DNA from 4 places in the Roseibium algicola genome. Region 1 is predicted to be linked to each of the others. Evidence: predicted binding sites of a transcription regulator. Region 1 holds the regulator's gene; each other region holds the start of a gene.
What was found. The regulator PhoB, encoded in region 1, activates phosphate uptake and scavenging genes when phosphate is short. The targets are predictions, from matches to a motif close to TGTCATNNANCTGTCAT.

Region 1 (7,486 bases):
CAGCTTGCCGGTCCGTCCGACACCGGTCTGGATCTCGTCGAAAATCAGCAGAATGCCGTTGTCATCACAGATCTTGCGCAGCGCACGCAGGAAATCGGCCGGAATTTCGCGGATACCGCCTTCGCCCTGCACGGGCTCGATCGCGATCGCGGCCGTTTGCGGTCCGATGGCATCTTTCAGCGCATCCAGGTCTCCTGCCGGCACCTGGTCGAAACCCGGAGCCTTCGGGCCAAAGCCTTCAAGATATTTCGCCTGGCCGCCAGCCGCGATGGTCGCGATGGTCCGGCCATGGAAGGCGCCTTCGAAGGTCACGATGTGGAACCGCTCGGGGTTGCCGTTGTCATAATGATAACGGCGCGCGCATTTGATGGCAGCTTCCATCGCTTCCGCGCCGGAATTCACGAACAGCACCTTGTCGGCAAAGGTTTCCGCGCACAGGCGCTGCGCCAGCCGTTCGCCATCCGGGATCTGGTGCAGGTTAGAGGTATGCCACAGCTTGGCTGCCTGATCCTGCAATGCCTTGACCAGATGCGGATGGGCATGACCGAGTGCGTTGACCGCGATGCCGGAACCGCAATCGAGGAATCGTCGGCCATCGGTGGTAACCAGCCAGACGCCTTCCCCATGATCGAAAGACAGGTTCGATCTTGCGTAATTTCCGAATAGTGCAGTCGCGGACATAACCTCGTTTGTCTCCTTTAAACGCCCCTGCTGTCCCCTGCGTCGCCCCGACGCCGGGCCGTCACCTTGAAAAGATGCCGAAGGGCCAAAACGCAACGTGCCGCCCCGATGAGGCGGCACGCAGCGGCTTTCTTATACACTGCCGGTACCATGCACTGTCAATGGAAATGGCGCACAAGACATTTCATGTGCCGCGGAGGGCGGATTTCATAAAATTCTCAATGACCTCGCCATAATTGGGGAAAAGTCGTTTCATCCCCAACTGGTTTGGGTCGAGTGGTTGCCTGACAAATTAACGTTATTGTAACCTCTCAGCAATCAGACACGAGATCTCGTGAGGCAAATCACCAAGAGGCACTAGATCTGCCAGCATTAAGCGTGCTTGCGCATGCTTAACACGGGGTTAATGGCCGCAGGACGGTCAAACTAAAGGGTGCGGCAATGAGTTGGACAAACGAACGAGTTGAGCTTCTCAAAAAGCTTTGGGGCGACGGCTTGAGCGCAAGCCAGATCGCAGGCGAACTGGGTGGTGTTACCCGTAACGCCGTGATCGGCAAGGTGCACCGCCTTGGCCTGTCCGGCCGCGCCAAGTCCACCTCTTCAAGCGCCAAGCCGCGCCGGCCGCGCACCGCAGCTCCTGCAACGGGTGCAGCGCCGAAGAAACCGACGACGTCACATCCGCAGTCGATCGGCGCGACGGCCCTTAAAGCAGACATCTCGCCTGCACCAGTGGTGGCCCCCAAGCCGCGCGTAGAGCCGATTGCAGAGCTCGTTCCGATCTCGCAGCGGGCTACCATCCTGACGCTGACCGAGCGGACCTGCAAATGGCCGATTGGCGACCCGGCGACCGACGACTTTTACTTCTGCGGCCGCCAGTCCGATGCCGGCGTCCCCTACTGCGCTCATCACTGCAAGATCGCGTATCAGCCGGTCGCCGACCGCCGCCGCGATCGCAAGACGATGGCTCAGGCAGGCTGATAGCCTCGCACCTAACCAATTCATGAGAAAGCCCGCCATCTGGCGGGCTTTTTTTTGTTTGGGCCTTCCATTGACCAGATGCCCGACCCCGACCAGTGACCTCCCACGGCTTGTTCTTGGCACCGATCCATGTCGTTTCCGTTCCATCAAATCAAACCTTGTTTGACCGCTCCGCCACGACAGGGACCGCAGGATCAGCCCCGACACCGACACATCTGATGGGGTGGTCGCAGAAGAGAACCTTGTTCCGCGAAAGGCACATAACCGCTGAGAAACAAAAAGCCCGCTTGAAAGCGGGCTCCTTAATTCCATTCTGCAAGTTGCGCTCAGGCAGTGGCAGAGGTGAACTGGTCATTGAAGGCGTATCCGGCACCACGGACGGTACGGATAGGATCCTTCGCCTTGCCCTTGTTCAGAGCCTTGCGCAAGCGACCGACGTGAACATCGACAGTGCGTTCGTCCACGTAGACATCGTGACCCCAGACCCCATCCAGCAGTTGTTCGCGGGAGAAGACACGGCCAGGCGATGTCATCAGGAATTCCAGCAGGCGGAATTCCGTCGGCCCCAGGTGTATTTCCTTGGTGTTGCGGCGAACGCGGTGCGTTTCGCGATCCAGTTCGATATCGCCGGATCGCAACATGCTGGACACCACTTCCGGACTTGCCCGGCGCAGGATGGCGCGCACGCGGGCCATCAATTCCGGTACCGAGAAGGGCTTGACCACGTAGTCGTCGGCACCGGTCGACAGGCCGCGGATGCGCTCTGCTTCCTCACCGCGTGCCGTCAGCATGATGACCGGCAGGCGCTCGGTGTCTTCGCGCGCCCGCAGGCGGCGGCACAGTTCAATTCCGGACAGGCCCGGCAGCATCCAGTCGAGCAGCAACAGATCCGGCAGGCTTTCCCGCAGGCGGATTTCCGCCTCGTCACCCCGGACACAGGACTCGACCGAGTACCCTTCCGCTTCCAAATTGTATCTCAATAGAAGGCTGAGCGGTTCTTCGTCTTCAACGATGAGCACCTTCGGCATACATCTCGCTCCAATTACCGCAACCGGCGCCGAAGCGCCGGCCGTTAAGATCTTCTGCAAATCCGACGATTACCGGCGGGTCAGACCGCGCCTGTTTCGTCGACCTTTGCCCGGTCTTCCGGCAAACGCTCGCCAGTGACCATGTAGTAGACGTTCTCGGCGATGTTCGTGGCGTGATCGCCGATGCGCTCGATGTTCTTTGCGCAGAACAAGAGATGGACGCACTGGGTAATGACCCGCGGGTCTTCCATCATGTAGGTCAGGAGTTCGCGAAAGATCGACGTGTAGATCGCGTCGACCTCGGCGTCGGCTTCCTGAACCCGGCGGGCGGCTTCCGCATCCTTGCGGGCGTAGGCATCCAGCACCTGCTTGAGCTGCGAAAGAGCAAGTTCCGTCATGTGCTCCACACCGATCGCGAGCTTCTTGGACTGCAAGTCGCTGTCGATGGCGATGACGCGCTTGGCAACGTTCTTGGCAAGATCGCCAACACGCTCCAGGTCATTGGCAATGCGCGTTGCGGCGGTGATTTCACGCAGGTCCTGCCCCATCGGCTGGCGGCGGACGATCAGCTCGATCAGCTTCACTTCAAGTTCGTTGTAAAGGCTGTCCAGACGGACATCGCCCTTGATCGTCGCCTTGGCAAGCTCCAGATCCTGCGACACCAGCGCGGACACCGCATCGGCGAAAGCCTTTTCGGCAATACCACCCATTTCGGCAACCTTGCCGGCCATGGCCGTCAGTTCGTCATCGTAAGCCGAGACTGTATGTTCAGACATCCTGTGTCCCCTTCAGAAACCTAAAAAATGCTTAGCCGAAGCGGCCCGTAATATAGTCCTGCGTACGCTTGTCCTTCGGATTGGTAAAGATGTCCTCCGTCAGACCTTCCTCCACCAGAACACCCAGGTGGAAGAACGCGGTTCGCTGAGACACACGGGCAGCCTGCTGCATCGAGTGGGTCACGATCACGATGGTGAAGTTTTCCCGCAGTTCGTCGATCAGCTCTTCCACCTTCGCGGTCGCGATGGGGTCAAGCGCCGAGCACGGTTCGTCCATCAGGATCACTTCCGGGCTGACGGCAATCGCACGGGCAATGCACAGACGCTGCTGCTGACCGCCCGACATGCCGGTGCCCGGCTCGTCCAGACGGTTCTTGACTTCTTCCCAAAGCCCGGCCTTCTGCAGGCTGGAGGCTACGATTTCATCAAGCTCGGACTTGTTGCGGGCCAGACCATGGATCCGCGGACCATACGCAATGTTGTCGTAGATCGACTTGGGAAACGGGTTCGGCTTCTGGAAAACCATGCCGACCTTGGCACGCAGCTGTACGGGATCGACCTTGGGATCGTAGATGTCCTCACCGTCGATCTTGATCGACCCTTCCACACGGCAGATGTCGATGGTGTCGTTCATGCGGTTGATCGTCCGCAGGAACGTCGACTTGCCACATCCGGAGGGACCGATGAAGGCAGTCACGGACCGCGGCTGGATCTCGATGTCCACGTCCTTGATGGCGTGGGTATCGCCATAATAGACCTGCACCTTGTTCGCGGAAATTTTGCTGTCGGTCATGGTTTTCGCCTGTTCAAAATTCGGCATCTCGTTCATCGGAGCAATCCTTACCAGCGGCGTTCAAACCTGCGGCGCAGGATGATAGCGATAATGTTCATGGTCATGAGGAAGACCAGCAGCACGATGATCCCGCCCCAAGCGCGTTCATAGAAAGCCGGGTCGGCGCGTTTCGCCCACTCGTAGATCTGGGCCGGCATGGCCGAGTTCGGAGAGAAGAAACCGGCAGCCACACCGTCCGGGAAATTGGAGGCGATGAAACCGACCATCCCGATCAGCAGCAGCGGAGCGGTTTCCCCAAGCGCCTGTGCCAGACCGATGATCGTGCCGGTCAGAATGCCAGGCATTGCCAGCGGCAGGACATGGTGGAAGATCGACTGCATCTTGGAGGCGCCAATACCAAGGGCCGCATCGCGGATGCTCGGCGGAACGGCCTTCAAGGAGGCGCGGGTGGAGATGATGATCGTCGGAAGTGTCATCAGCGTCAGCACCAGGCCACCGACCAGCGGTGCGGATTGCGGCAGATGCATGAACTGGATGAAGACCGCCAGACCGAGAATACCGAACACGATGGAGGGAACGGCGGCCAGGTTGGAGATATTCACCTCGATCAGATCGGTGAACTTGTTCTGCGGAGCGAACTCTTCCAGGTAGATGGAAGCGGCCACGCCGATCGGCAGCGACAGGAACAGCACCACCAGCATCATGAACAGCGACCCGATCATGGACGCCCCGATGCCGGCCTGCTCCGGACGGCTGTCGGAAGCATCGGTTCCGGTGATGAAGGCCCAGTTGAAGCGCTTCTCCAGAATGCCGGCGGACTGCATCTGGTCAGCCAGATCCAGGTGTGCGGCGTCCAGGTTCTTGTCTTCGGCAAGATCCTCGCGCTTGACGCGGCCCTTCAGGTAGCCGTCGACACGGGATGAGGCGATCAGCTCGAAGGTTACCGTCGTGCCGATCTTGTCCGGGTTGGCAAGTGCATAGTCACGAACCGTCGCGGCAGCCCCTGAGGAGAACAGCTTCTGCAGGTCCTTTGCCGACATGTCGGTGGTGATATTGAGGCCGGCAAGTTCCTTGGCAAAGGCGTCGTCGATAATGGCCCGGTACTTGGAGGTCTTGACCACCGACTTTTCCGCTTCGGCAATCTGCTCCTGATTGAGCGGGACATCCACCTTCAGGAAGGTCTGGCTGAAGGCGCCAAGGCCGTTGGAAAGGATTGCCCACAACAGCGCGACGAGGAAGAACAGGCCGATGCCGATGGCAATGATGCCGTAGAGCTTGAAGCGCGCTTCAGCGGCGTTGCGCTTTCTGGTCAGCGGATCGAGTTCGAGGATCGACGTGGTCTTGTGCGGGGTCGGAGCACTGGTCTTGCCCGACGGTGGCGTAAGGGTCGTGTCGGTCATTAGTCGTACTGCTCCCGATATTTGCGCACGATGTAGAGCGCGACGATGTTGAGCCCCAGGGTCACGACGAACAGGGTCATGCCGAGTGCGAAGGCGACAAGGGCTTCCGGGGAGGCAAAGTCGGCGTCACCAGTGAGCTGGCTGACGATCTTCGCGGTCACGGTGGTCATCGCTTCGAGCGGGTTCATGCTGAGCCGGGCAGCAGCGCCGGCCCCCAGCACAACGATCATGGTTTCACCGATGGCGCGAGAGGCCGCCAGCAGGATGGCCCCGACGATCCCCGGCAGGGCCGCCGGCAGAATGACCTGCTTCACGGTTTCCGAATGGGTGGCACCAAGTCCGAGCGAACCGTCACGCATGGCCTGCGGCACAGCGTTGATGATGTCGTCGGAAAGCGAGCTGACGAAAGGGATCAGCATGATGCCCATGACAGCGCCCGCGGTGAACACCGAGGAAGCACCGGACATCCAGCTTACGCCAAGCGCACCGCCGGAGCCGAAGACGTTCATCAGAAGCGGGCCGACTGTGAGCAGCGCGAAGAGACCGTAAACGATGGTTGGAATACCGGCCAGGATCTCGAGCAGCGGCTTGGCGACGGCGCGTACGTGCGGCGTTGCATACTCAGACAGGTAGATGGCAGCGAACAGACCGATCGGTACGGCAACGGCAAGTGCGATCAGGGAGATATACATGGTCGCCCAGATCAGCGGCACGATCCCCAGCTCCGATCCACCGCCGAAGCTCGGCGCCCAGGTCAGGCCGAAGAAGAAATCAGCAGCCGGATAGAGCCGGAAGAACTCGACCGTGTTGAAGATCAGCGACAGCACGATGCCGACAGTCGTCAGGATGGCGATCGAGGCTGCTGCAATCAGGATATAGCGGACGACCGTTTCCACGACGTTGCGGGCACGGAAATCCTTGTTGGTGCGCAGAACACCGACAGCGAAACCGATCAGGCCGACCGCCAGAACGCCGATTGTCCGCAACAGCAGGCCTGTACCCGAGATGCTGCGGTATGTCTGCGCGGCCCGCAACGTTTCGGCGGTCACTTCGGAACCGAGCGCGACACCTATCTCGCCGAGACGGCTGCGCACGTCGGTCAGATCGGTGCGGATGGAAGACGCCATGTCGGCCGACATGGCGCCTTGGGAAACGGCAAGGTCGAGACCCTCGGCAACACGTACGACGTCGCTCATGACGAGGTCGAGCGAACTTGCGGCAATGGTCTCTTCGGAAATCTTGGAGGAAACCTGACTGTCAAGAATGATGGGCTGGAAGATCAGCCACGCAATGAGCAGCAGGAGGGCAGGAACCAATATCGAAACAACGACGTTCCAGCCGTAATAACCAGGCAGGGAATGGAGCTCACGCACATCCCCTCCGGCAGAACTTAAGGCTTTTCCGCGGCCGACTATGTATCCGGCGACAGCCAGAACCAGCAGCGCAATAAGAATATATGGAAGTGACATAGGGCGACCCAACCGGCAAAGAAGAAAGAAAGGGCGGCCGAAGCCGCCCTTCCGGAAAGATGTGCTTAGTTGCCCATCGTTTCTTCGGCTTCGATGGAAGCCTGCGTAGCTGCAAGCTCCGGATCGGAAACCAGGCCATACTGGGCCAGCGGGCCGTCCGGGCCAGCGATTTCGTCAGAAACGAAGAACTGAGCGTATTCTTTCAGGCCCGGGATAACGCCGATGTGTGCCTTCTTGATGTAGAAGAACAGCGGACGGGAAACCGGATACTCACCCTTGGCGATGGTTTCGGTGGACGGAGCGATACCGGCCATCGTTGCCACTTTGAGTTTGTCGGTGTTGTTCTCGTAGAACGCCAGGC
Region 2 (7,486 bases), 1.7 Mb from region 1:
CAGATCGGCAAGCGTGGTGACGGCTTCCGGCTTGCCGAACCAATCGGAAAACGGAGCGTTCTGGAACAGGAACTGGAGGTCCTTGCTGTTGACGACGGCAATGCCGACCCCGATCGCACGCAAGAGCTGCTGGTTGATGGCGGTGATGCTCATGTCGCACCGGTCGAAAGGATGGCGGAACGTCGCGCTTCGATTGCCGACATCACGGACTTGATGTCTGCAGGGTCGAACTTGTGTTCCACCAGCGTCTCGCGCAGGAGACGTGCAACTTCGTCAAAGTCCTCGTTTTTCAGGTCAAGGGTGGCATGGGTCCGTCTCAGCCGCTCTTCCGAGTAGCTGACCGGCCCGCCCAACAGATAGGAGATAAACTTGGTCTGATGATCGATCAGGCGGGTCATGTCGACGTCGTCGAAAAAGTCACCGATCTCGTCGGAATCGAGAACCTTGTCGTAAAAGGTCATTACGATGCGGCTCACCGACCCGAAGCCGCCGTACTTTTCAAACAATGTCGCAGGCATGCCGCAGAACTCGATTTTCAGAATGAGATCAAGAATAAGAGAGTAGTCGACTATTCTGGCAATGCAAAGATTTTGTGTCGACTATTCCTTTGCGTCATTCGTCAGCTTCCTCTGGGAAGCATGACGTATTTCTGTCGCCGGTTGCCTGTCAGATCGTAATTTCGTGCCTTGGATGTTTGCGAAAACCCGCTGCAGACAGCATCCGGTCGGTCGCCCGGCCGGATGTGCCGATGTTCTTCGGGGGGCGTTCCTTGTGAGCCGCCTATTTGGACAGGTCCTGAGCAAGCATGAGCGCGTTGCCATCCGGATCGTAGAAGGTTGCGGTGCTGACCATGCCTTCGATGGTCTCCGTCGCTCCGTCGAATTTGACACCGGCCTCTTCCAGCGCACTGCGGGCACCTGCGATATCGGCCACGCCGAAGACGGGAACCGTGTTTCCGGGCGTGGGTTCGGATTGTTCGCCCAGTCCCAGGGTCACGCCTTCGGTTCGGGTTGCCAACTCGCTCCAACCAGCTTCGTCCATATGATAGAGCAACTCGAATCCGAGTTTTTGCGCGTACCAGTCGGCACTTGCATGCCTGTCGCGAACGGAGAGGGCGAGAGTGATCGTATTATCCAGAGAAACGACAGGCATGAGACTTTCCTATGTATCAAAAGTATAGTAGCTATAAAATATGAATATGCAGCTTCTTGTCAACCTCACATCCAAAGCCTGGTCGCTGAAAATTCTGGCTCAGTTGCATGCAGGTGTTTCCGGTCGGCAAGCCCCGCTGATCGCGGCGACAGGGGCGAGTCGCAGTTCTTTTGCAGCAAGCCTTGAACATCTGTTCCAGCTTGGACTGCTGGAGCGGAACCCCGGCCACGGCCATCCCCTGCGGCCCGAGTTTCGGCTGACGGACAAAGGCAAGGCTGTTGCTGCCATGGCGAGCCGGATCGAGGAGATCGTTCCGAACGAGGATGCCTTTTCGGTACTGCGACGCAGCTGGACGGTGCCTATCCTGGCAGTAACCGGGGCGCCAAGCCGGTTTTCGGCGATCAAGTCAGACCTCGGACCGGTGACGGACCGGGCCCTGTCGAAGTCCCTTGGTGTTCTGGAAGAGCAGGAGTGGCTGAGGCGGGACATCGACCTGTCACAGCGCACACCTTTCCCGATCTATCACGCCGTGAATGCGGGTTTGAAAATCAATCAGGCGATCGCTGCGGGCGCCCGTTGACCCGGATGTGAACCAAAGTTCTACCCTGTGGTTGTATTTTCTGGCCTCAAAATGAAGGTTTTCCGGCCGCAGTCCACCGCACAAGGCTTTGTCCAAAAACAATAATTTCGAAATCAATGAATCTGGGCGTGTAATGACGCATCATGACTCTTCTGGTTCATTGCAGTTTCCGGGTGTAGCGCTACGCTTGAGTGGTCGAGGCGAATCTTGCGAGGCAAGCATGTCCCGGTCAGACGAAGAGAAATGCGGTCGCCTGATGCGCACCGCTTGCAGGAATGTCATCGGATTCTGGCAGCTTTTGCAGGAACCGGATGTTCACAGGCTCGATCATGTCAAACGCCTGCAGTATCGGGCCTACATGATCGGTTCCGCCCTCCATCTGGCAGACCTTGTGGTCAGGCACGAACACGCCCTGATCCATCTCCGCCGGGCGGTCGGGGAGCCCGAACTGGGCGAAGAAGCAAAACAGTTCCGCACCATGGTTCACGCGTTCGACGGTGATCATCAGGACGCACTGGATGCCAGGGCCCTGATTTTCAGTCAGGCCGTTCAGAGCGCGTTTGCGGATTAGAGACGGGTACGGTTGAGGTCAAAGGCCGAGTGCGGCGACCATCCTGTCGACCGCATCCTCCACCGTGCCGGTGTTTTCGATGCGGATCAGATTGGCGACGTTTTCCGGTTCAAGGTCGGCACGGCGCAGCCGTTCCTCTATTTCCTGTCTGCTTTCGCGGCCACGTGCGGCGAGGCGTTCGGCAAGGACTTCGACCGGCGCGGTGATCAGCAGAACGCTGGCGTTTCGGTACTTGTCCTCTGCGTGCTTCAATACCTTGCGCGAGCCATTGGCAATCACGGTTGCGCCCGCTTCGATTGCCCGGTCGTAGCTTTGCGGGATGACGTAGCCGAGCCCGTGGGCCTCCCAGCACAGGGCAATCTTTCCGGCAGCTTTCAGCTGATCGAATTCGGCGCGCGAAAGCGTGTCGTGATCCTCAGCCTCGACATCAGCCTGCCGGGTGATCGCTCTCCGGGCGAAGCTGACGTCCGTCCGGCCCGCCAGACGGGCCTTGAGCGCGGCCATCAATGTGTCCTTGCCGGCTCCGCTCGGGCCGACCACGAGCACCATGCGGCCGGGGCCGAGTTTTTCTGTCATGTCTGATGCAGCCTCAGGCAACCCGTTTGCCCTCGCGCCAGACGCCGCGCACGATCGGGATGTCACCAACCATTTTCACCTGGATGAGATCGGCCCTGAGGCCGGGTTCCAGGGTGCCCCGGTCTTGCAGGCCAATGGCCTTCGCGGGCGTCGCCGTGACCATGGCGACTGCCTGTGGCAGGGCAATCGCCTCGACCTCTGCTGCCAGCTGGAACGCAGCCTGCAGCAGCGAAATCGGCACATAGTCAGAGGAGAGCACATCCAGAACGCCCGCTTCGGCAAGCGCCTTCGCCGAGATATTGCCGGAATGGGATCCGCCGCGCACGACGTTCGGCGCCCCCATCAGAACAGCCATACCGGCTTCGTGAGATGCCTTGGCGGCTTCCAGCGTGGTCGGAAACTCGGCGATTTTCGTCTGCAGTGAAATCGCTTCGTCCACATGGGCGGTGGTGGCGTCGTCGTGGCTGGCGATGGCGATGCCGCGCGATTGGGCGATGGCCGAGAGATGCTTGCGGTTTTCAGGAGCAAGACTGCTGGCGCGCGCCTGGCGCTTGCGGATGAAATCGTCCATCTGGGCGTCGGTGAAGCCCTTCTTGCCCTGATAATAGATCTTGTAGGCATCCATCGACACGAACTGGCGCTGGCCGGGGGTGTGGTCCATCAGCGAGATCAGGCGGATGCTGTCGTCGTCCTCGAACACCTTGAAGGCGCTGAGCACGTCGGGTGCAGACACTTCGCAGCGCAGGTGGATGAAATGGTCTGCGCGCAGGCGGTTTTCCCGCTGGCCGGTTTCAATGGCATCCGCAAGCGCGCGCATATCCGAATAGCCAAGGTCCGCGTCTTCATCCATGCCGACGCGCAGCGCGTCGAACACGGTGGTGATGCCGGAACACGCGATCTGGGCGTCGTGGGCCTGCACGGCGGAAACCGGGCTCCAGCGCACCTTGGGACGCGGCGCATAGTGGGTTTCCAGGTGGTCGGTGTGCAGTTCGACCAGGCCTGGCAGCAGGTAGTCGCCTTCGCAATCATGCCCGTCGACCTCGGTCGGTGACCCGATGCCGGAAATCAGACCGGCATCATCGACCGTCAGGGAACCGTCGAACACTTCGCCTGCGAGAACCAGACTGGCATTCTTGAAGACTTTGGGATGCTTGCTCATGCAGATTCCTCTTGGGAAAGACGCTCGGCCTGGCTGAGCGCGTCGGCGGGAGCGACGCTGCCGGTCAGCTGAAAGACGGTATGGACCTGGAAAGGCGCGCCGCGTTCGGCTTCGGTGTAGAGCGCAACGTGGCGGCACAGCCGCTTCTTGCCGATGACATCCGCAAAGTGGTCCTGGGCGGCATTTGCCATCCGCTCCATGTCGCTGTCGTCTTCCAGTTTGTTGGAAAGGGTCAGGTGGAAGCGGAATTCATCGAAGATATAGGGATAGCCCCACCTGACGAGATAGGTGTCATGCCTTTCCGACAGTCCGCTCTTGCGGCGGCGCTCAAGATCCGCCTCGGACAGTGGTGCGCGGAACGGCTCGAAGCGACGCACGCACAGGCCGGCGAAGGCGCGCAGGGCCGGCTCTTCTGCCTCAGGGGTCAGCGCCAGAAAGCGGCCAAGCCTGTTCACGCCGAGCGCTTCTATCTCGTAAGGGGCGATTTCCGCCGCAAAGGCTGCGCAGGCGTCCAGTAGCGCTGCCTCGGTCTGATCGGCTGCAAGCGAAAACGGGGCTTTCAAAGTCCCGTGAAATCCATAGCGCCGGGGGTCGGTCGTCACCTCCTGGAAACGTGCCGATGTCATGCCGGGCAGCTCCGGTTGCGGAAGGGCCGTGCCGGAAAAGGGATCGCGCCCGAGCCAGGAATTTCCGAGCTGCATCAGGCGGTCGTCGGCATCGGCGGCGAAATAGAGGGCGTAGCGCATGAAGAAAATCGCGATTTTGAAATGTGGTTTGGCCGGGATGTGGCAGGGCCACATCCTTCAACTTTCTGAGGGAGTGACCTAAAGGCGGGCGGTGACTTTTCTGTGACAGTTTCCGCCCGTCTGCAAGCCTTTCCTCATCTCGTGGCTCAGGCGGCTGCCTCCGCGCTGAAACCGGTCACGTCGATGATGCGGTCGGCGATCTGTTCCCGGACGTCCTGGTCGTGCAGAATGCCCACCATGGCAACGCCCTGGGTTTTCTTTTCTTCCACCAGACGGACGACCACGGCCCGGTTGGCAGCGTCGAGAGAGGCGGTTGGCTCATCCAGCAGCAGGATCGGATAATGGGCAATGACCCCCCTGGCGATGTTCACGCGCTGCTGCTCGCCGCCGGAGAACGTGGCGGGCGGCAGGGTCCACAGGCGTTCGGGCACATTCAGCCGCGACAGCAGGGAGCGGGCCTTGTCGACGCCCTCCTCCTCGCTGGTGCCCTGGGCGATAAGCGGCTCGGCGACGACGTCTTCGGCCGAAACACGCGGGATGGTGCGCAGGAACTGGCTGACATAGCCGATCGTGTCTTCACGCAGGCGCAGGACCTTGCGCGGCTCGGCGCCGGCAATGTTGACGATTTCATCGCCGACGGTCACAAGGATCTGACCCTCGTCACAGCGGTAGTTGCCGTAGATCATCTTGAGGATCGAACTCTTGCCGGCACCGGAAGGGCCGCCAAGGACGACACATTCGCCGGAATTCACCGAGAATTCGACTTTCTCGACCACAGGAATGACGGTTCCGCCCTGCAGGTGCATGGTGAAGGACTTGCCGACGTTGTTGAGATAGAGGCGTACGGGCATTTCGGTCCTCATACCTGGAGAATGGAAGAAACAAGCAGCTGGGTATAGGGCTCGCGCGGATCGTCGAGCACCTGGTCCGTCAGGCCGCTTTCGATGACGTTGCCGTGGCGCATCACCATGATCCGGTGCGACAGCAGCCGGGCGACCGCAAGGTCGTGGGTGACGATGACCACGGAAAGTCCGAGATCGGCCACCAGTCGGCGCAAGAGGTCGAGAAGACGTGCCTGCACGGAAACGTCCAGACCGCCTGTTGGCTCGTCCATGAAGACCAGCCTTGGTCTCGTGACGAGGTTGCGGGCGATCTGCAGGCGCTGGCGCATGCCGCCGGAGAAGGAGCGCGGATCGTCGTCGATCCGGTCGCTGTCGATTTCCACCCGGCCCAACCAGTCGTCGGCGGTGGAGCGGATGTTGCCATAGTGGCGCTCGCCAACCGCCATCAGCCTTTCGCCGACGTTGGCGCCTGCGGAAACGTTCATGCGCAGGCCGTCCGCAGCATTCTGGTGCACGAACCCCCAGTCGGTGCGCATCAGCAGGCGGCGCTCGGCCTCGGTCAGCTGATAGAGGTTGCGCATGGTGCCGTCACGCATGCGGTATTCGATCGCTCCCGCCGTCGGCGCGAGCCGTGTCGACAGGCAGTTGAGCAATGTGGTCTTGCCGGAGCCGCTTTCGCCGACGATGGCCAGCACTTCGCCGGGCCAGAGATCGAAGGAGACATCGGCGCAGCCGATGCGGTCGCCATAGTAGCGTGTGACGTTATGAACCTGCAGCAGCGGGTCCGCGGAGGGAAAGGCGTTCATCGGGCGGCCTCCTCTGCCTGGGTGGCGCCGAACTGGTGTGCCGCCGGATCGGCCGCCATCGGGCCGAGGTGGCCGTCCGCGCGCCGTTCCTCGCAATAGTCGCTGTCGGAGCAGACGAACATGCGCCCGCCCTTGTCATCCAGGATCACCTCGTCGAGATAGACATTCTCCGCGCCGCACAGGCCGCAGGGCTTGTCGAATTTCTGCACCTCGAAAGGATAGTCCTCAAAGTCGAGGCTCTTCACCTTGGTGTAGGGCGGAATGGCGTAGATGCGTTTCTCACGCCCGGCACCGTAAAGCTGAAGCGCCGCCATCTGCTCGATCTTCGGGTTGTCGAACTTCGGCGTCGGCGAAGGATCCATCACGTAGCGGTCGTTGACCTTCACCGGATAGGCGTAGGTAGTGGCGATATGGCCGTTCTTGGCGATGTCCTCGTAAAGCTTCACATGCATGAGGCCGTAATCCTCGAGCGCATGCATCTTCCGGGTCTCGGTTTCGCGTGGCTCCAGGAAACGCAGGGGCTCGGGAATGGGCACCTGGAAGACGATGATCTGGTCTTCGCGCAGGGCCTTTTCCGGAATCCGGTGGCGGGTCTGGATGACGCTTGCCTCCGACGTCTCGTAGGTCGTGCGCACGCCGGCGGTCTTTTCGAAGAAACCGCGCAGGGAAACCGCGTTGGTGGTGTCGTCGGAGCCCTGGTCGATCATCTTCAGGCAATCGTCCTTGCCCAGAATTGCCGCCGTGACCTGCACCCCGCCGGTGCCCCAGCCATAGGGCATCGGCATTTCGCGCGAGGCGAAAGGCACCTGGTAACCCGGTATCGCGATGCCCTTCAGGATTGCCCGGCGGATCATGCGCTTGGTCTGCTCATCCAGATAGGCGAAGTTGTATTCGCCCTGTTCGAAAATCTGAGCCGTGTCGTTCATTGCGCAGCACTCCGTTCCCTGAGTATCCGGCGATAGTGGTCGAGGCGCATGTCCAGCGTTCCGGTGTGCAGCTCGAACAGGTGATTGTCGTTGTCGTAGAAGTAGATGGACCTGCCTTCACCTTCGAC
Region 3 (7,486 bases), 120 kb from region 1:
GTTTTCTGGCCTGTCTGTGTACTGGCCTCCTTCGCATCGTTCACGTGAACGATCTGGGGCAGGCCTCCGGCAACCGATACGATGACGGCATTCAATCCGATTTCAATATTGGCTTGCCGGTGGGGCATTGCGTCTCCGTGGTTGGTCGTCAGTCGATCGGCATGACAAAGGGGTTGCCTTCAAAGGCATTTGCACCGCGGCCGATGCCCCGGATGGCGTCGATCATGCGGCCATCACGGCCGAGGATCTTGTCGCCCATCGCAACAATCCGGGCGTTCGGTGTGGCCGACGGCGACCGTGTCCGAAGGATCTTCGCAAGATCGTATTCATCCGCATTCGGGTTGAGCGCACAAGCTGCCACATAGGCACCGGCCGTCGAGCGGCTGATGCCGGCCCAGCAGTGTATCACCAGCGGTTCCTGCCGGTCCCAGGATCTCACGAAGGACAGAAAAGCCTCCACTTGCCTTTCACTGGCCGGAACCAGCCCCTTCACCGGCGTTACAATGTCGTTGAAGGCAAGAAACAGATGGCGTTCCGGCAAGATACCGACGGGTGTCGGCACGCTCATTTCGGCGTTGATCAGGGTGATCACGGATTTCGCGCCGGTGGAGACCACCGTTTCGGGCAATTTAGACAAGGAACAAACGTGCAGCATGACAGAACCGGTTCTTCGTATCCGTCAATAAACTAGGGTCATTCGTGGGCAAGGTCACCCGTTAGCTTGTCTGCTTTTCGGGTTGTTCCCAGCTTCGCGCAGGGCTTCGATCTCTTCAAAGCGCTGCATGAACATTTCCTGGGCAGATTTCACCGGCAGAGGCTCAAGGCCGTAACGCAACTTGCCGTTCGCATCGAGCGGAAAACCACGTGGCTTGCCGAAAATCTTGGCAGCTTCGTCTTCGTCGAAACCGGCCAGTTCCACAGCCTCGAAATAGGCACAGATGATGTCGGCGCGCTTTGCGAGCTTCTTCACGGCCACGGGAATTGCCGCGGGCAGACCGAACCGCAAGTGGATTGCCCCCTGCAGGCGGGATTCCACCCCCTTGTAGGCTTCACCGATGACGGACTTGAAGGGAGATATCATGTCGCCGATGACATATTCCGGCGCATCATGCAGCAGAACAGCCAGGCGCCAGTGCGGCGGCAGGTCCGGTTTCAGCATCATGGCGATGTCTTCTACGATCAGCGAATGTTCCGCGACCGAGAAGGCATGGTTGCCATAGGTCTGTCCGTTCCAGCGGGCGACACGGGCAAGGCCATGAGCGATGTCGGAGATCTCGACGTCGAGCGGTGAGGGGTCCAGAAGATTGAGCCGTCTGCCGGACAACATGCGCTGCCAGGCGCGCGGGGGCTGGTCGGTTCGGGCAGAGGCCATCGGTCCTCAAAGATCTCGCGGTTTCAGTCCGCGGTGCTGGGCTCCGGCAAGGAAAACGATGCCCAGTCGGGCACCTTGACCAGAATCTCCGCGTCACCGCATTGCAGAGGGATGCCGTTGTCCTTGGCTTGGGCTACCTTGTCAAGACGGAGCAGGGCAAGGCCCACAGCGCTGTCGCCGGTACCGGCACTGGACCCGAGCGCCCCGACGGATTTGCCGCCGGCCATGATATCGGCGCCCTTTTCGGGGAGCATCGCGCCGCTTTCGATCTGAACGAACCGCTTGCGGGCGCTGCCCCGGTGCTGCATGCGCGAAACCACTTCCTGACCGACGTAACATCCCTTGGAAAAGGAGACACCGCCAAGCTGATCCAGATCGGCATCGTGAGGGAAAATATCCGAGTAGTCGTAGTCTTTCAGACCTTCCGGCACGCCTTTTGAAATGCGGTGAAGATCATAGGCTGCAACGTCCGCGGGGGAACCGTCGAGCATTGCGGAAAGATCAGCCACTGAACCGGAAATACGCATCCCGAGCGCTGGCAGCCGCGGATCCGTGACGCAGGCCAGGGCTGCCTCCGGACCAAGGTTCAAAGCGTTGCCCGCTTCCGAGGCGTCATCCCAAACCGCAATCACACCGATGTCTTCCGGCAGCAGTTCCAGTTCCACCTTTGCCCGCAGCCGATAGAATGTCAGCCGTTTCAGAAGGTCGGCTGCCGTTTCTGAGGGGGCATCCAGCAGATACCCGGTTTCGACGCGGTAAATCAGGAAATCGAACAGGATCTTGCCCTGGGGCGTCAGCAGGGCACCTGCGCGAGCGCCACCTTCCGTCATGCCGTCGATATCTGCCGTCACCAGGTTTTGCAGGAAATGCTGTGCCTCGGCACCGCCAACGCGGATCAACGAGCGGTCGGACAGGTGGGCATAGGACAGGGTCGACACGGCAGGCTCCATGGAACGGATGACTGATTCAGACAGGTTGACTGGCCAGTTTCACTTGAGTGCCACATAGGCGCTTTCCCCACCGTGGGCAAGGTTCTGAATCTGTCGGCCCCTGTCTGGTCCTTTGCCGCCGGGCCGCGTATAAGCCCGTTAAACCGACCTGCCGATAGACCCGAATTAACGCGGAGGAGCCACATGAGCGCGACCTATGACCTGATCCTGAAGGGCGGAACCGTAGTCAATCAGGACGGCGAGGGGCAGCGTGATGTCGCTGTTCGCGGCGGCCGGATTGTCGGCATTGGCTCCTTCGACGCTTCACAGGCAGGCGAAACGGTCGATTGCACGGGGCTGCATGTCCTGCCGGGCGTCATGGACACCCAGGTGCATTTCCGCGAGCCCGGTCTCGACCACAAGGAAGACCTGGAATCCGGTTCCCGTGCTGCCGTCATGGGCGGCGTTACCGCGGTCTTCGAGATGCCGAACACCAATCCGCTGACGACTTCCGAGGCAGCCCTTGCCGACAAGGTGCGGCGCGGACACCACCGCATGCACTGCGACTTTGCCTTCTGGGTCGGCGGTACGCGGGATAACGTCAAGGACATTCCTGACCTGGAACGACTGCCGGCGGCAGCGGGCATCAAGGTGTTCATGGGGTCTTCCACCGGCGACCTTCTGGTGGAAGACGACCAGGGCGTGAAGGAAATCCTGTCCGTAACCCGCCGCCGGGCGGCCTTCCACTCCGAGGACGAGTTCCGCCTGCGCGAACGTCAGGGAGAACGTGTTGAAGGCGACCCAAGCTCCCATCCGATCTGGCGTGACGAGATCGCAGCGCTTCAGTGCACCCAGCGTCTTGTGGGCATTGCGCGCGAAACCGGCGCCAAGATCCACATTCTGCATCTGTCTACGGCAGAGGAGGTCGATTTCCTGATCGACCACAAGGATGTCGCCTCCATCGAGGTGACACCGCACCACCTGACATTGACGGACGAAGCCTACCACCGACTGGGTACGCTGGTTCAGATGAACCCGCCGGTGCGTGCACCGCGCCACTCGGAGCGTCTCTGGTGGGCCTTGCAGCAGGGCATTCTCGACATCTTCGGTTCCGATCATGCCCCGCATCTTCTGGAAGAAAAGCAGAAGCCCTATCCGGCGTCCCCGTCGGGAATGACCGGTGTGCAGACGCTGGTTCCGATCATGCTGGATCATGTCAACGCAGGCCGCCTCAGCCTCGCGCGTTTTGTCGACATGACCAGTGCAGGCCCGGCCCGTCTTTTCCAGACGGCGCTCAAGGGCCGGATCGCAGTCGGCTACGATGCCGACTTCACCGTGGTCGACATGAAGCGCAAGGAAACGATCCGCAACGAGTGGATTGCCTCCAAGTGCGGCTGGACACCTTATGACGGCAAGGACGTCACCGGCTGGCCGGTTGGGACTGTTGTCCGCGGGCAGCGCGTCATGTGGGACGGCGAGCTGACGACACCTTCGCGTGGCGAACCTGTCCGTTTCCTGGACGGACTGAAAGCCTGAGAAAAGCCACTCCTGCGGGAACCGTTGGCGTGAATGGGCCGTTTTCCCATTCAGGCCCCGTTCACGTTGTGGCTGCTAGCTGTACAAAATGTGATGTGAATAACAGCCGCGAGCTGGGTAATGTGCGACTTTGCGGCTGAAAGGTCGAAGGAAACCAATAAGTAACCGTGTTTCCTAACCCGATCTACACAGATGTTGGTTACAGTTTTAATCGAGCTTTATGGGTATTTGCGTTGGGGAGCTCAGGGATGTTGTCATTGGAAATGAATAGCCGGAGCAGGCACAAGCGCTCGCTGCTCAACTTGACCGGTGCCGCAGTTATTTCGTTCGCCGCCATGTCGGCCGCATTCGCGCGTGACGCCGCTCCGGAAACGGATGTGGCAAGCGAACCGCCATTGCACATGCTGGTGTCGCTGGACGAGCAGAAGATCAAGGTCTATCGCGGCCTTGATCTGATCGAAGTGTCGTCGATTTCCTCCGGGAAGCGCGGCCACAGCACACCGACCGGTGTGTTTTCCATTCTGGAAAAGAGGCGCAAGCACTTTTCCAACCTCTACGACAACGCGCCAATGCCATTCATGCAGCGTCTGACATGGTCGGGTATTGCCCTGCATGTGGGAAGGTTGCCCGGCTATCCGGCTTCGCACGGTTGCATTCGTCTTCCGAAGGCCTTCGCACAATCGCTTTACAGCATGACCGAGCGCGGCATGCATGTTGTCGTGACACGGGGCGAGGCGAATCCGCTTGGTGTGCATCACGCTGTATTGCCGCAGCCCTATGTGCCTGAAACCGAGGTCGCAAGCCTGACGGACGAGACCATTGCAGCCGATCCAGCTCTGCGTGGTGCCATTCAGGAAGCGCCTCTGCAGGCTAATCTGCCGGCCGTACAGCCGGAAAATCCTTATTTCGATCAGCCTCTTCGGATGATCATCACGCCACAGAAAGCACCAAGCCGTATTCAGGTGCTGCAACAGCTGCTCAACCAGATGGGCTTCAATGCCGGTCCGGAAGACGGTGTCATGGGCCGCAAGACCCGTGCAGCGATCAGCCTGTACCAGGAAGGTGCCGAACTGCCGGTAACCGGTCAGCTGACCAATGCGCTTGAGTTCCGCATCCATGCCGATGCCGGATACGAAGAGCCGAAGAATGCAACGCTGCGGATCCGTCGCAAGTTCCGCGATGTCTATTCCGCCCCTGTCTCGATCAAGGATATCGACCAGGAAATCGGAACGCACGTTTTCACTGCCATGGATTTCAAGCCAGGAGACTCGTCGGTCGAGTGGATGGCGGTATCTGCCGAAGGTGAACGCGGTGGCGCGTCGATGGACGTTCTCGACCGGATCGAGATGTCCAAGAAGGTCGCGCTTGAAGTTTCCAGGATGCTGACCCCGGGTTCGTCCCTGACGGTCACGGACCGAAACTTCACCCGCAACACGGGTCTTGGCACCGACTTCGTGGTTATCACGCGCTAGGTTCGGATCTCCCAACGGTCTGGACGGAAACACAGCCCCCGCTTCGGCGGGGGCTTTTTTGTTTCGTTTCCGCCGGGGAGGAAGGCTTCCCATCGATGAAGACGCTCCTGACTGCCGAGGCAGGTCTTCACTGGCGGTTTATTATCCGGATAACGGCTCGATTCTCCGCAAACGTCACCAAACTGTCGCGTCCGTCACGTATCGGAAGGCAGTTTATTGGCGCAGGTGACTCGGGAGAAAGACATGGCGCAGAGCACGCTCACCGCATCGAAGAAACGTCTCAAGAATGCGGTTCACCGTTCCGAAGCCACCTCCAAGGACGGTTTTCTCGAGCGCCTGTTCACATTCGCCTTCAAGGGCCTTGTCTATCCGCAGATCTGGGAAGATCCGGATGTGGACATGAGGGCTCTTCGCCTGACGCCGGACTCCCGAATGATCACCATCGCGTCGGGCGGCTGCAACGTCATGTCCTACCTGACGGCAAATCCGGCCGAGATCACTGCGGTGGACCTCAACCGTGCACATGTGGCGCTGGGCCGGCTGAAACTGGCGGCAGCCAAGCATCTGCCGAATTACGAGATCTTCTACAGGTTCTTCGGCGAAGCAGACGAAAAGGCCAATGTTGCCGCCTATCAGCGGTTCCTGAAAGACAAGCTCGATCCTGAAACGGTCGCCTACTGGGAAGGCCGTGACATGGCCAATTGGGGCCGCAAGAGGATCACGCTGTTCTCGCGCGACCTCTATCATCACGGTCTGCTGGGCTATTGCATCGGCGCGGGACACCTGGTCGCAAGGCTCTATGGCATCGACCCGAAGCACATGGTCAAGACCAGGTCGCTGGAAGAACAGCGCACTTTCTTCGATACCGCACTGGCACCGCTGTTCGACAAGCGTCTGGTGCGCTGGGCTACGTCCAAGAAGATGTCGCTCTACGGCCTCGGCATTCCGCCGGCACAGTATGACGCCCTGGTATCGGCCAGTGCCGAACGCGACATGTCCGCGGTTCTGCGTCAGCGGCTTGAGAAACTCGCTTGCGACTTCTCCATGCAGGACAACTATTTCGCCTGGCAGGCCTTCGGCCGTGGCTATGCTCCAAGCAGTCAGGACAGCACCGGTCCGGCCGGGCCTTTGCCGCCATACCTAAAGCGCGAGCATTTCGAGGAAATCCGTCAGCGTGCGGGCCGGGTCCGTGTGCTCAATCGCAATTTTACCGAACACCTTCAGTCGGTTCAGGACAATACGCTTGACGCCTATGTGCTGCTAGATGCCCAGGACTGGATGACAGACCATCAGCTCAATGCACTCTGGACCGAGATAACGCGGACCGCGCTTCCAGGTGCCCGGGTCATCTTCCGCACCGCTGCCGAACCGACCCTTCTGCCGGGCCGCGTATCCGACCAGATCCTGAACCGCTGGACCTACGAGGAAGAGGAAAGCCTGGAGCTTGGCCGTCAGGACCGCTCCTCCATTTATGGTGGCTTCCATCTTTATGTGTTCAACGGCTAAGCTGGCCGTCCTGCGTACGGAAACATAGCGTCATGACCCAAGCCGTCGAAACAGCCCGGCTGATGGATGCCGTCTATCGCCATCAGCGCCATTTTTACGACCTGACCCGCAAGTTCTACCTGCTCGGGCGCGACAAGCTGATCCGAGAGCTTCAGCCGCCGCGAGACGGCGTCGTGCTGGAACTCGGCTGCGGCACCGGCCGGAACCTGATTGCGGCTGCAAAAGCCTATCCGGACGTTCGTTTCTACGGTCTCGACATTTCCAGGAACATGCTGGAAACCGCCCAGAAGAACATCGACAAGGCAGGCCTGACAGACCGTATCACGCTTGTGGAAGGCGATGCCGCAAACCCGGCGGCGACGGAAGGCTTTGGTGTTCCGGCTTTCGACCGCGTCTTTTATTCCTATACGCTGTCCATGATCCCGATCTGGCGCGAAGCATTGGCGGCAGGTGCCGCGCGGCTGGCGCCGGACGGGCGGATCCACGTGGTCGATTTCGGTCAGCTGGAACGCTTGCCTGGCTGGTTCAAGCGCGTCCTGTTTGCCTGGCTCAAATCCTTCCACGTATCTCCACGAGCTGACCTGGAAGGCGAGTTGAAAGCCCTGGCTGCCAGCATCGGCGCAGTTGCCTCTTTCCATCGCCTTTACGCCGGCTACTCCGACTATGCGGTG
Region 4 (7,486 bases), 2.5 Mb from region 1:
TCCTGGGCTATCAGGCCAACGCCGATACCGATGGAAATGGCGATCAGGAAAACGAAGGTCAGATTGGTCCAGCGGAAGCGCCAAAGCAGTGCTCCGACCAGCGCCTGAGGCCGGAAGCCCCAGATCACGCTCAGGCCGGTTATCACGGCTGGGAGCAGAAGCAGCACGAGCCACAGTGTGTCCTGGGCAAGCGGCGAAAGGTCCTGCCAGCGGTCTGCGAAAAAGTCAGGCACCGGCGGCCTCCGTCTGCAGCTGGCCGTCCGTCACTTCGACGATCCTATCCATCCGGTCCAGCAGATGCTGGTCGTGGCTGACGGCGATCAGCGTCTTGTTCCGCGCGCGGGTCAGGCTGATCAGGTCTTCGATCAGGGCATCGGCGGTCTTGCGGTCGAGGCTTGCCGTCGGTTCGTCCGCGAGAATGATCTCGGGATCGTGGGCCAGCGCGCGGGCGATCGCAGTGCGTTGGCGTTCGCCGCCGGAAAAACTGTCTACGGTCCGCGCCTCTGCCGGCACCTTGAGGCTCTTGAGAAAATCCCGTGCGGTGTCGGTGATCGACCGGCGCTTCGCTGCCGGGTTGAACGCCGTTGCAAGGGAGGCGTTGCCAAGGGCGCTCAGTTCTTCAAACAGCAGGAAGTCCTGGAAGATCAGCCCGACATGGCTGCGGCGGAACGCGGCGCGGGCGGCGTCGTTCAGCTGCACCAGGTCGGTTGCACCCCAGCGGATATGACCTGTCATGGCCGGATGCAGTCCGGCGAGCGCGTAGAGAAAGGTCGATTTCCCGGCACCTGACGGACCACGCAGGCCGATGGTCGCACCTGGTGTTGCATCAAAGTGATCGCAGGAGAGCAGCACCCGGCCACCGGGTGTCCCGACGCGGAGATCGTCGACTTTAAGAGCAAGATTCATGAGAAGCTGTCAGCTGCGTTCATAGACAGCATCGACAAGTCTTGCCCGGCTGACGAACCCGGTCTCTGGATCCTTGAAGGTTCCCAGTTCCAGAACGCCCCGTGTCACGATCTTGCTGTTGAAGGCGACCACGTCGACTATGCGCTTGGTGTAGATGGCGAGAATGTCCCGCGGCCATTCCGCCTCGGTTTCACAGAACGGGCAAACTGCCATCGGAATCTTGGTGAGCACGAAGAACTGGCTGTCGGCCTTCAGGGGTGGGGCCATGTAGCCACCGACCGATACCCTGGAGCCTTCCAGTGAATGGGCGAGGTCGGAAAAGCTCCGGTCCTTGTTGTAAAGCGTGCGCAACTTGAGGGGGGCATCTGCCGCACAGGCGGTGTCCGGCAGCAGATTCCCGGCAAACGGAGCGAGGCCGAGCCCGGCGATAAGCTGTCTGCGGTTCATGACATCCCTGGTTCTGGCCAATTCATGCTCCTAACTTATCCGGCTAATATGACAAACAGGCAAAGGCCTGCCGGGCGGCAGGCCTTCAGGATCCCTGGCCGGTATTCGACTAGGGATCCCGCTGAGCGCGTGTTGGACGCTGGCTGAAAGCTTATTGGGCGTTCACAGCGTGGTTCATGACGTGGAAGATCACGTTCTGCTCGATGGTGCCATCGACCAAATGTGCCCACGGGCCCTTTGCGTAGACCGCAACATCTTCACCCGAATGGGTTTCGGAGGACTTGGGGATCAGCGCCTGCTGGACGTAGTCCAGATCGGTGGCGGTTTCCTGGTCCAGGTCCGGGCGCGAGCCGGTGTAGTCGTTTTCGCCTTCGCCCTTCTTCAGAACCGAACCGGTGCCGTTCAGATAGCCGATCACGGTGTACGGCTTGCCGTCATCCGCGGTCAGAACCTTGTCGGAATGCTTGATGCCCACCTGAGCAACGTCATAGCAAAGGCCGAGGATGGCCGAGCCGCGGCCGCAATAGCCGTTGAAGGCGATGGCATGTTCGTGGTCGGCGGTGACGATGATGAGCGTGTCTTCATCGTTGGTCAGCTCGTCAGCAATGGCAACGGCTTCTGCAAAGGCGACACCGTCGCGCATGGCGCGGGCCGCATTGCCGTCATGGTTGGCGTGGTCGACGCGGCCGGCTTCAATTTCCAGGTAGTAGCCGCCTTCGTTCTTGGACAGATATTCGATGGCTGCCTTGGTCATGTCGGCCAGGGACGGCTCGTCATTGTCGGCGCGGTCGGCCTCATATTCCATGTGGCTGTTGTTGAACAGGGCCAGGACTGGGCTGGAGCCGTCAAGCTTCAGCGACTGGAAACCGGCGGTGTCGGATGCGAACTGTGCACCCAGTCCGGTTGCACGCTCAACCAGGTCGACATTGTCTTCGCGGCGGCCCTTCAGCCCACCCATTTCCTTGTCCTTCGGCAGGAAGTAACGGCCACCGCCGCCCATTGCCAAATCAACGGTGCCGGCTTCCATGGCGTCGATCAGCTGGGTCGCGATGTCCTTCTGCGCGGTGCAGCCTTCCGGCACGGCGTCTTCCCAGTTGCGGTTCGCGGTCTTGGCGTAGACGGCAGCCGGAGTTGCGTGGGTCAGGCGGGCGGTGGAAACCACGCCGACAGACTTGCCGGCTTCGGTCATCATTTCGGAGAACAGGGCAAGCTGGTTGCCTTCGACGGTGGAGCAATCGTCATGGATGGCTTCTTCGCCGAGGTTGATCAGGTTGAAGCGCTGCTTCACGCCTGTGTTCATCGAACCGGCGGTCGGAGCGGAGTCCGGCGTCTGGGCGTTGATGTTGTAGGTCTTGACCAGGGCGCTGTAGAACTCCGGAGTTTCGTACGGGAGAACGTTTTCCTCGCCCAGCATGCCTTTCTGCTGACCGTCGAAAAGGCGAGTGGCGTAGTTGGTGCCGACACCGTTGCCGTCTGCGATCAGCAGGATCACGTTCTTGGCGCGGTTGGTGTTCGGCTGACGGTCCAAAATGGCCTGAATGGCGGCTTCGCCATCCTTGTACCACTGGCTGGAGGCTTGCGGCAGGGCGTCCTGAGCAAAGGCGACAGAGCCGGTCAGGGCCAGCGCCAGCGAAGTGCAAACGATCGTTTTCATGATATCTCCCGGAGGTGAGGGTGCATCCCGGGAGCTACTTAAAAACGCTGCATGACATCTGATTGACAGTTGGATGACGAAACAGATTTGTTATTTTATTACATAACTTCCACGATTGACTTCAACTCTTCTACTTCTGCGCCGTCATGTCTGTTCTTCGGTAGCGTCTTGTCATCGAACCGCAGGGTTGGCCCCGGCCGGGTCATCGGCCTGGCGGCCTCGTGAAAAGCCCGGGCAATTACAGATAGAAAAATGGAGTCCTGAAATCTGAGGACGCTGTCGCGTCCTGTGTTCCTGGGCTGCCCGCTATCCCCTATTGTCACATCATTTTCATATGAGCGTCGAATAAGGTTCATATGAAAATGTTTTAACGGGCTTCGAAGTCAGGCTTTTTCGAGTCAACATGATGCCTTTGGAGCAACTGGCCTTCTGCATTTGCAGGAGGAGAGGGGACGATGGCGGATCAGAAGAACATGCTTGGGCAAATAGACATTTCAAAGCGTCAGGCCGAAATCGCGGATCTGGTACAAAAGGCAGGGTTTGCGTCCGTCGAGGAACTGGCGGACCGGTTCGAGGTGACCACGCAGACAATTCGCAGGGACGTCAACGGTCTTTGCGAACTGGGGATCCTGCGCCGGACCCACGGCGGCGTCGAGCCTCCTGCGCCGGCGTCCAACATCCATTATTCCACCCGGCAGATCCTCAATCTTCCGGAAAAGCAGCTGATTGCGAAACTGGTGGCCGGCCATGTCGGCAACAACCAGTCGATCGCGTTTTCCATCGGCACCACCCCGGAGATCGTGATGCAGGCCCTGGTTGGGCACGAGAAACTGGCGGTTTTCACGAACAATCTGAACGTGGCCTTCACGGCTTCGGTCAATCCGTCGTTTCAGGTGACCATCACCGGCGGGCGGTTGCGTCATGGCGACCGCGACGTGCTGGGGTCCGCAGCGCAGGCGTTCTTCTCCAACTACAAGGTCGATATCGGCATTTTTGGTGTTGCCGGTGTCGATGAAGACGGCACGCTGCTGGATTTCCACGAGGACGAAGTGGCGGCCCGCCAGTCGATACTCGCCAATTGCCGCCGGTCCTATCTGGTCCTCGATCACAGCAAGTTCGGCCGGAACGCCCATGTGCGCGGCGGTCAACTCAGCGATGTCGATGCGATCTTCACCGATTGCCCGGTGCCGGATGTTTTCCTGGCATCGCTGGAAGGCACGAAAACGGAAGTGTTCGTGGCCGACGACGGGGATGAGGCGTGACATCAGATCCGCATATCCCGGGTGCAAAACCCTCTGGCGCCGGCAAGCCGATCGTCCTTGCAACGGTGTCGCGTACCTGGGGTGAGACGGTGGCCGTCGATGGCCTGTCGATCGATATTCCGGCAGGCTCCTTCACGGCACTTCTGGGGCCGTCCGGCTGTGGCAAGTCAACGACATTGCGCATGATTGCGGGCCTCGAGAATGTCAGCAGCGGACGCATCCTGATCGGCGGAGAGGATGTCACCGGCCGTCCGTCGGCCAAGCGTGACCTTGCCATGGTGTTCCAGTCCTATGCGCTGTTTCCGCATCTCAATGTCGGTGAGAACATCATCTTCGGCCTGAAGGTCCGCCGGGTTGGCAGGACCGAGCGGGACCGGCGTCTTGCACGGGTTGCCGATCTGCTGGGCCTTGGCCAGTTGCTGGAACGCAAGCCGGGTCAGCTTTCGGGCGGTCAGCAGCAGCGTGTCGCGCTTGGGCGGGCAATCATCGGCGAAAAGCCGATCTGCCTGATGGACGAGCCGCTGTCCAATCTCGACGCCAAGCTGCGCCATGAAATGCGGGTGGAGATCCGCGCGCTGCAGCAGCAGCTCGGCTTCACGATGGTCTATGTCACGCATGATCAGGTCGAGGCCATCACCATGGCCGATCAGGTGGTGCTTTTGAATGGTGGCAGGTTGGAGCAGGTGGCGAGCCCGCGGGATCTTTATGAAAAACCGGCGACGCCCTTTGCCGCCCGTTTCATCGGTACGCCGCCAATGAACCTCTTTCCGGCCAATGCCTTCAGGAAGCTGTGCACAGCGCCGGACTTCAAGCTCGGCCTGCGCCCGGAGGCAATGCATCTGGAAGACGGCGGCCCGGTCAACGCGTCTGTTCGTGCCGTCGAGTATCTGGGGGCGGATGTGCTGGCCGATTGCGAAGTTGCCGGCACCGGTTTTCAGGTGCGCCTTCCGGCCAGCCGGGCCTTCACGCCCGGCCAATCCGTGCAGCTCGGCTTTTCGCCGGACGATCTTCATGTTTTCGACGCCGATACCGGCCGCCGCCGGGACGATCTCATTTCCGAGTTCGGAGCCTTGTTGCGCTCCTGACCTGCTGCGCACGCCCGCGTAGACCGACCGCAGACCTGCGGATTTTCGAACCTTAGGAAGTAAACTGATGTTGAAGTCCACTTTCCTGAAAGCCGTTGCGGCAACGGCGCTTTCCTTCAGCACCTGGGCCTCCGCTCAGGCTGTTGATTTGCAATTCTATTTTCCGGTCGCCGTTGGCGGCAAGGCTGCTGACACCATCCAGGAACTGACCGACGCCTATGTTGCGCAGAACCCGGACGTTACAATCGACGCCGTTTATGCCGGCTCCTACCAGGACACTGTCGCCAAGGCGATCACCGCTTCGCGCGGCGGCAACCCGCCCCAGCTTTCGGTGATCCTGTCTGCCGACATGTTCACCCTGATCGATGAAGACCTGATCCAGCCCTTCGACGACTATCTGACCAGCGACGAAGACAAGAAATGGGTCGAAGGTTTTTATCCGGCATTCATGGAAAACAGCCAGACCGGCGGCAAGACCTACGGCATTCCGTTCCAGCGCTCCACGCCGGTGCTCTACTGGAACAAGGAAGCCTTCGAAGCGGCCGGGCTTGACCCGGAGGTCGCTCCGGCAACCTGGGACGAAATGGTCGAATTCGGCAAGAAGCTGACGAAGAAAGACGACAGCGGCAATGTCACCCAGTGGGGCGTGCGTATTCCGTCTTCCGGTTTCCCGTACTGGCTGTTCCAAGGCCTTGCCATCGAAAACGGCGCGATCCTGGCCAATGCCGACGGCAACAAGACCAACTTCGATGATCCCAAGGTAGTCGAGGCGCTGCAGTATCTTGTCGATCTCAGCACCAAGCACGAAGTGATGGCTCCGGGCATCATCGAGTGGGGCGCAACGCCGAAAGCCTTTTTCGAAGGCCAGACGGCCATGATGTGGACCTCCACCGGCAACCTCACCAACGTTCGTGACAATGCCCCGTTCAAGTTCGGCGTTGCCATGCTGCCGGAAAAGGCACAGCGCGGCGCACCGACCGGCGGTGGCAACTTCTACCTGTTCAAGGGGGCTTCCGACGAACAGAACAAGGCTGCCGTCAAGTTCGTGCAGTGGATCACGGCTCCGGAACAGTCTGCGAAGTGGACCATCGCAACAGGCTACGTCGCTCCGCGCGCCGAAACCTGGGAAACCGACACGATGAAAGCCTATGCGGCTGATTTCCCGGCTGTCCTGGTTGCCCGCGACCAGCTGGACTTCGCCAAAGCTGAACTGGCGACCTACCAGAACCAGCGCGTGACCGGCATCTTCAACGATGCGCTTGCTGCTGCCATCACCGGCCAGAAGGATGCCGAAACGGCTCTGAAGGAAGCTCAGGCGCAGGCCGACGAGATCCTGAGCGAATACCGCTAACGCCATTCGGGGCGGAGCGCCGGGTCCCACTCCGGTGTTCCGTCCCGTTCCCCAGACCTTTCGCCGTCCTAACCGCAATTTGCTTTAGGTCGGGTTTTTCTCCTTATCGGGGCCTAGACCATGAAGCGGGGCATTGCCTTGAAACGCGACTGGATCCACGGCTGGCTGCTGTTGCTGCCGGCGATGGTGTTCCTGTTTGCCTTTACCCACATCCCCGCGGTCACGACGTTCCTGAACAGCTTCTTTTCCACCCCGCGCGGACGCCGCCCGGCCAAGTTCATCGGCCTATCCAATTATGAGCGCATGCTGGATGACCCGGTGTTCTGGAAAGTGCTCTGGAACAACGTCTGGTTCGCCTTTGGCACCATTCCGGTCTCCGTTGGTCTGGCGATCGTCATGGCGCTCTGGGTCAACGACAGGCTGGTTGGCAGAAGCTTCGTGCGCATGGCCTATTTCACGCCGACCGTTCTGCCTCTGATCGCCGTCGCCAACATCTGGATGTTTTTCTACACGCCCGGCTTTGGCCTGGTCGACCAGATCACCGGTGCCCTGTTTGGCTGGCCTGCCAGCAACTATCTCGGCAACCCGGACACCGCGCTCAACGCCATCATCGTGGTCACCGTCTGGAAGGAAGCGGGCTTCTTCATGATCTTTTACCTTGCGGCGCTGCAGGCAATCCCGGTCACGCTGAAGGAGGCCGCGCAGATCGAAGGCGCCGGGCGCTGGACGATCTTCTGGCGGATCACCTTTCCACTCCTGATGCCGACGACCCTGTTCGTCT

Region 2: the regulator PhoB is predicted to act here: its motif matches at 4,876-4,892, upstream of B0E33_RS13205 (DUF1045 domain-containing protein).
Region 3: the regulator PhoB is predicted to act here: its motif matches at 5,482-5,498, upstream of B0E33_RS05885 (BtaA family protein).
Region 4: the regulator PhoB is predicted to act here: its motif matches at 3,070-3,086, upstream of B0E33_RS16855 (alkaline phosphatase).

The regions. Positions count from the first base shown of each region.
Region 1 is NZ_CP019630.1:1,139,461-1,146,946, forward strand. It holds gene B0E33_RS05350 (aspartate aminotransferase family protein) at 1-681, opposite strand, end outside; gene B0E33_RS05355 (GcrA family cell cycle regulator) at 1,123-1,659, shown strand; gene phoB (phosphate regulon transcriptional regulator PhoB) at 1,986-2,687, opposite strand; gene phoU (phosphate signaling complex protein PhoU) at 2,768-3,463, opposite strand; gene pstB (phosphate ABC transporter ATP-binding protein PstB) at 3,495-4,256, opposite strand; gene pstA (phosphate ABC transporter permease PstA) at 4,304-5,656, opposite strand; gene pstC (phosphate ABC transporter permease subunit PstC) at 5,656-7,125, opposite strand; gene B0E33_RS05385 (substrate-binding domain-containing protein) at 7,191-7,486, opposite strand, start outside.
Region 2 is NZ_CP019630.1:2,824,976-2,832,461, forward strand. It holds gene B0E33_RS13170 (adenylate/guanylate cyclase domain-containing protein) at 1-153, opposite strand, end outside; gene B0E33_RS13175 (group I truncated hemoglobin) at 150-518, opposite strand; gene B0E33_RS13180 (VOC family protein) at 781-1,152, opposite strand; gene B0E33_RS13185 (winged helix-turn-helix transcriptional regulator) at 1,199-1,732, shown strand; gene B0E33_RS13190 (hypothetical protein) at 1,953-2,303, shown strand; gene phnN (phosphonate metabolism protein/1,5-bisphosphokinase (PRPP-forming) PhnN) at 2,322-2,879, opposite strand; gene B0E33_RS13200 (alpha-D-ribose 1-methylphosphonate 5-triphosphate diphosphatase) at 2,893-4,038, opposite strand; gene B0E33_RS13205 (DUF1045 domain-containing protein) at 4,035-4,784, opposite strand; gene phnL (phosphonate C-P lyase system protein PhnL) at 4,931-5,635, opposite strand; gene phnK (phosphonate C-P lyase system protein PhnK) at 5,644-6,432, opposite strand; gene B0E33_RS13220 (alpha-D-ribose 1-methylphosphonate 5-phosphate C-P-lyase PhnJ) at 6,429-7,358, opposite strand; gene fosX (FosX/FosE/FosI family fosfomycin resistance hydrolase) at 7,355-7,486, opposite strand, start outside.
Region 3 is NZ_CP019630.1:1,255,945-1,263,430, reverse strand. It holds gene B0E33_RS05915 (NUDIX hydrolase) at 1-128, opposite strand, end outside; gene B0E33_RS05910 (tyrosine phosphatase family protein) at 149-655, opposite strand; gene B0E33_RS05905 (YfbR-like 5'-deoxynucleotidase) at 710-1,372, opposite strand; gene ygfZ (CAF17-like 4Fe-4S cluster assembly/insertion protein YgfZ) at 1,396-2,310, opposite strand; gene B0E33_RS05895 (dihydroorotase) at 2,506-3,837, shown strand; gene B0E33_RS05890 (L,D-transpeptidase) at 4,086-5,309, shown strand; gene B0E33_RS05885 (BtaA family protein) at 5,553-6,815, shown strand; gene B0E33_RS05880 (class I SAM-dependent methyltransferase) at 6,848-7,486, shown strand, end outside.
Region 4 is NZ_CP019630.1:3,637,439-3,644,924, forward strand. It holds gene B0E33_RS16840 (ABC transporter permease family protein) at 1-233, opposite strand, end outside; gene B0E33_RS16845 (ABC transporter ATP-binding protein) at 226-906, opposite strand; gene B0E33_RS16850 (hypothetical protein) at 916-1,374, opposite strand; gene B0E33_RS16855 (alkaline phosphatase) at 1,505-3,007, opposite strand; gene B0E33_RS16865 (DeoR/GlpR family DNA-binding transcription regulator) at 3,463-4,269, shown strand; gene B0E33_RS16870 (ABC transporter ATP-binding protein) at 4,266-5,354, shown strand; gene B0E33_RS16875 (ABC transporter substrate-binding protein) at 5,422-6,705, shown strand; gene B0E33_RS16880 (carbohydrate ABC transporter permease) at 6,826-7,486, shown strand, end outside.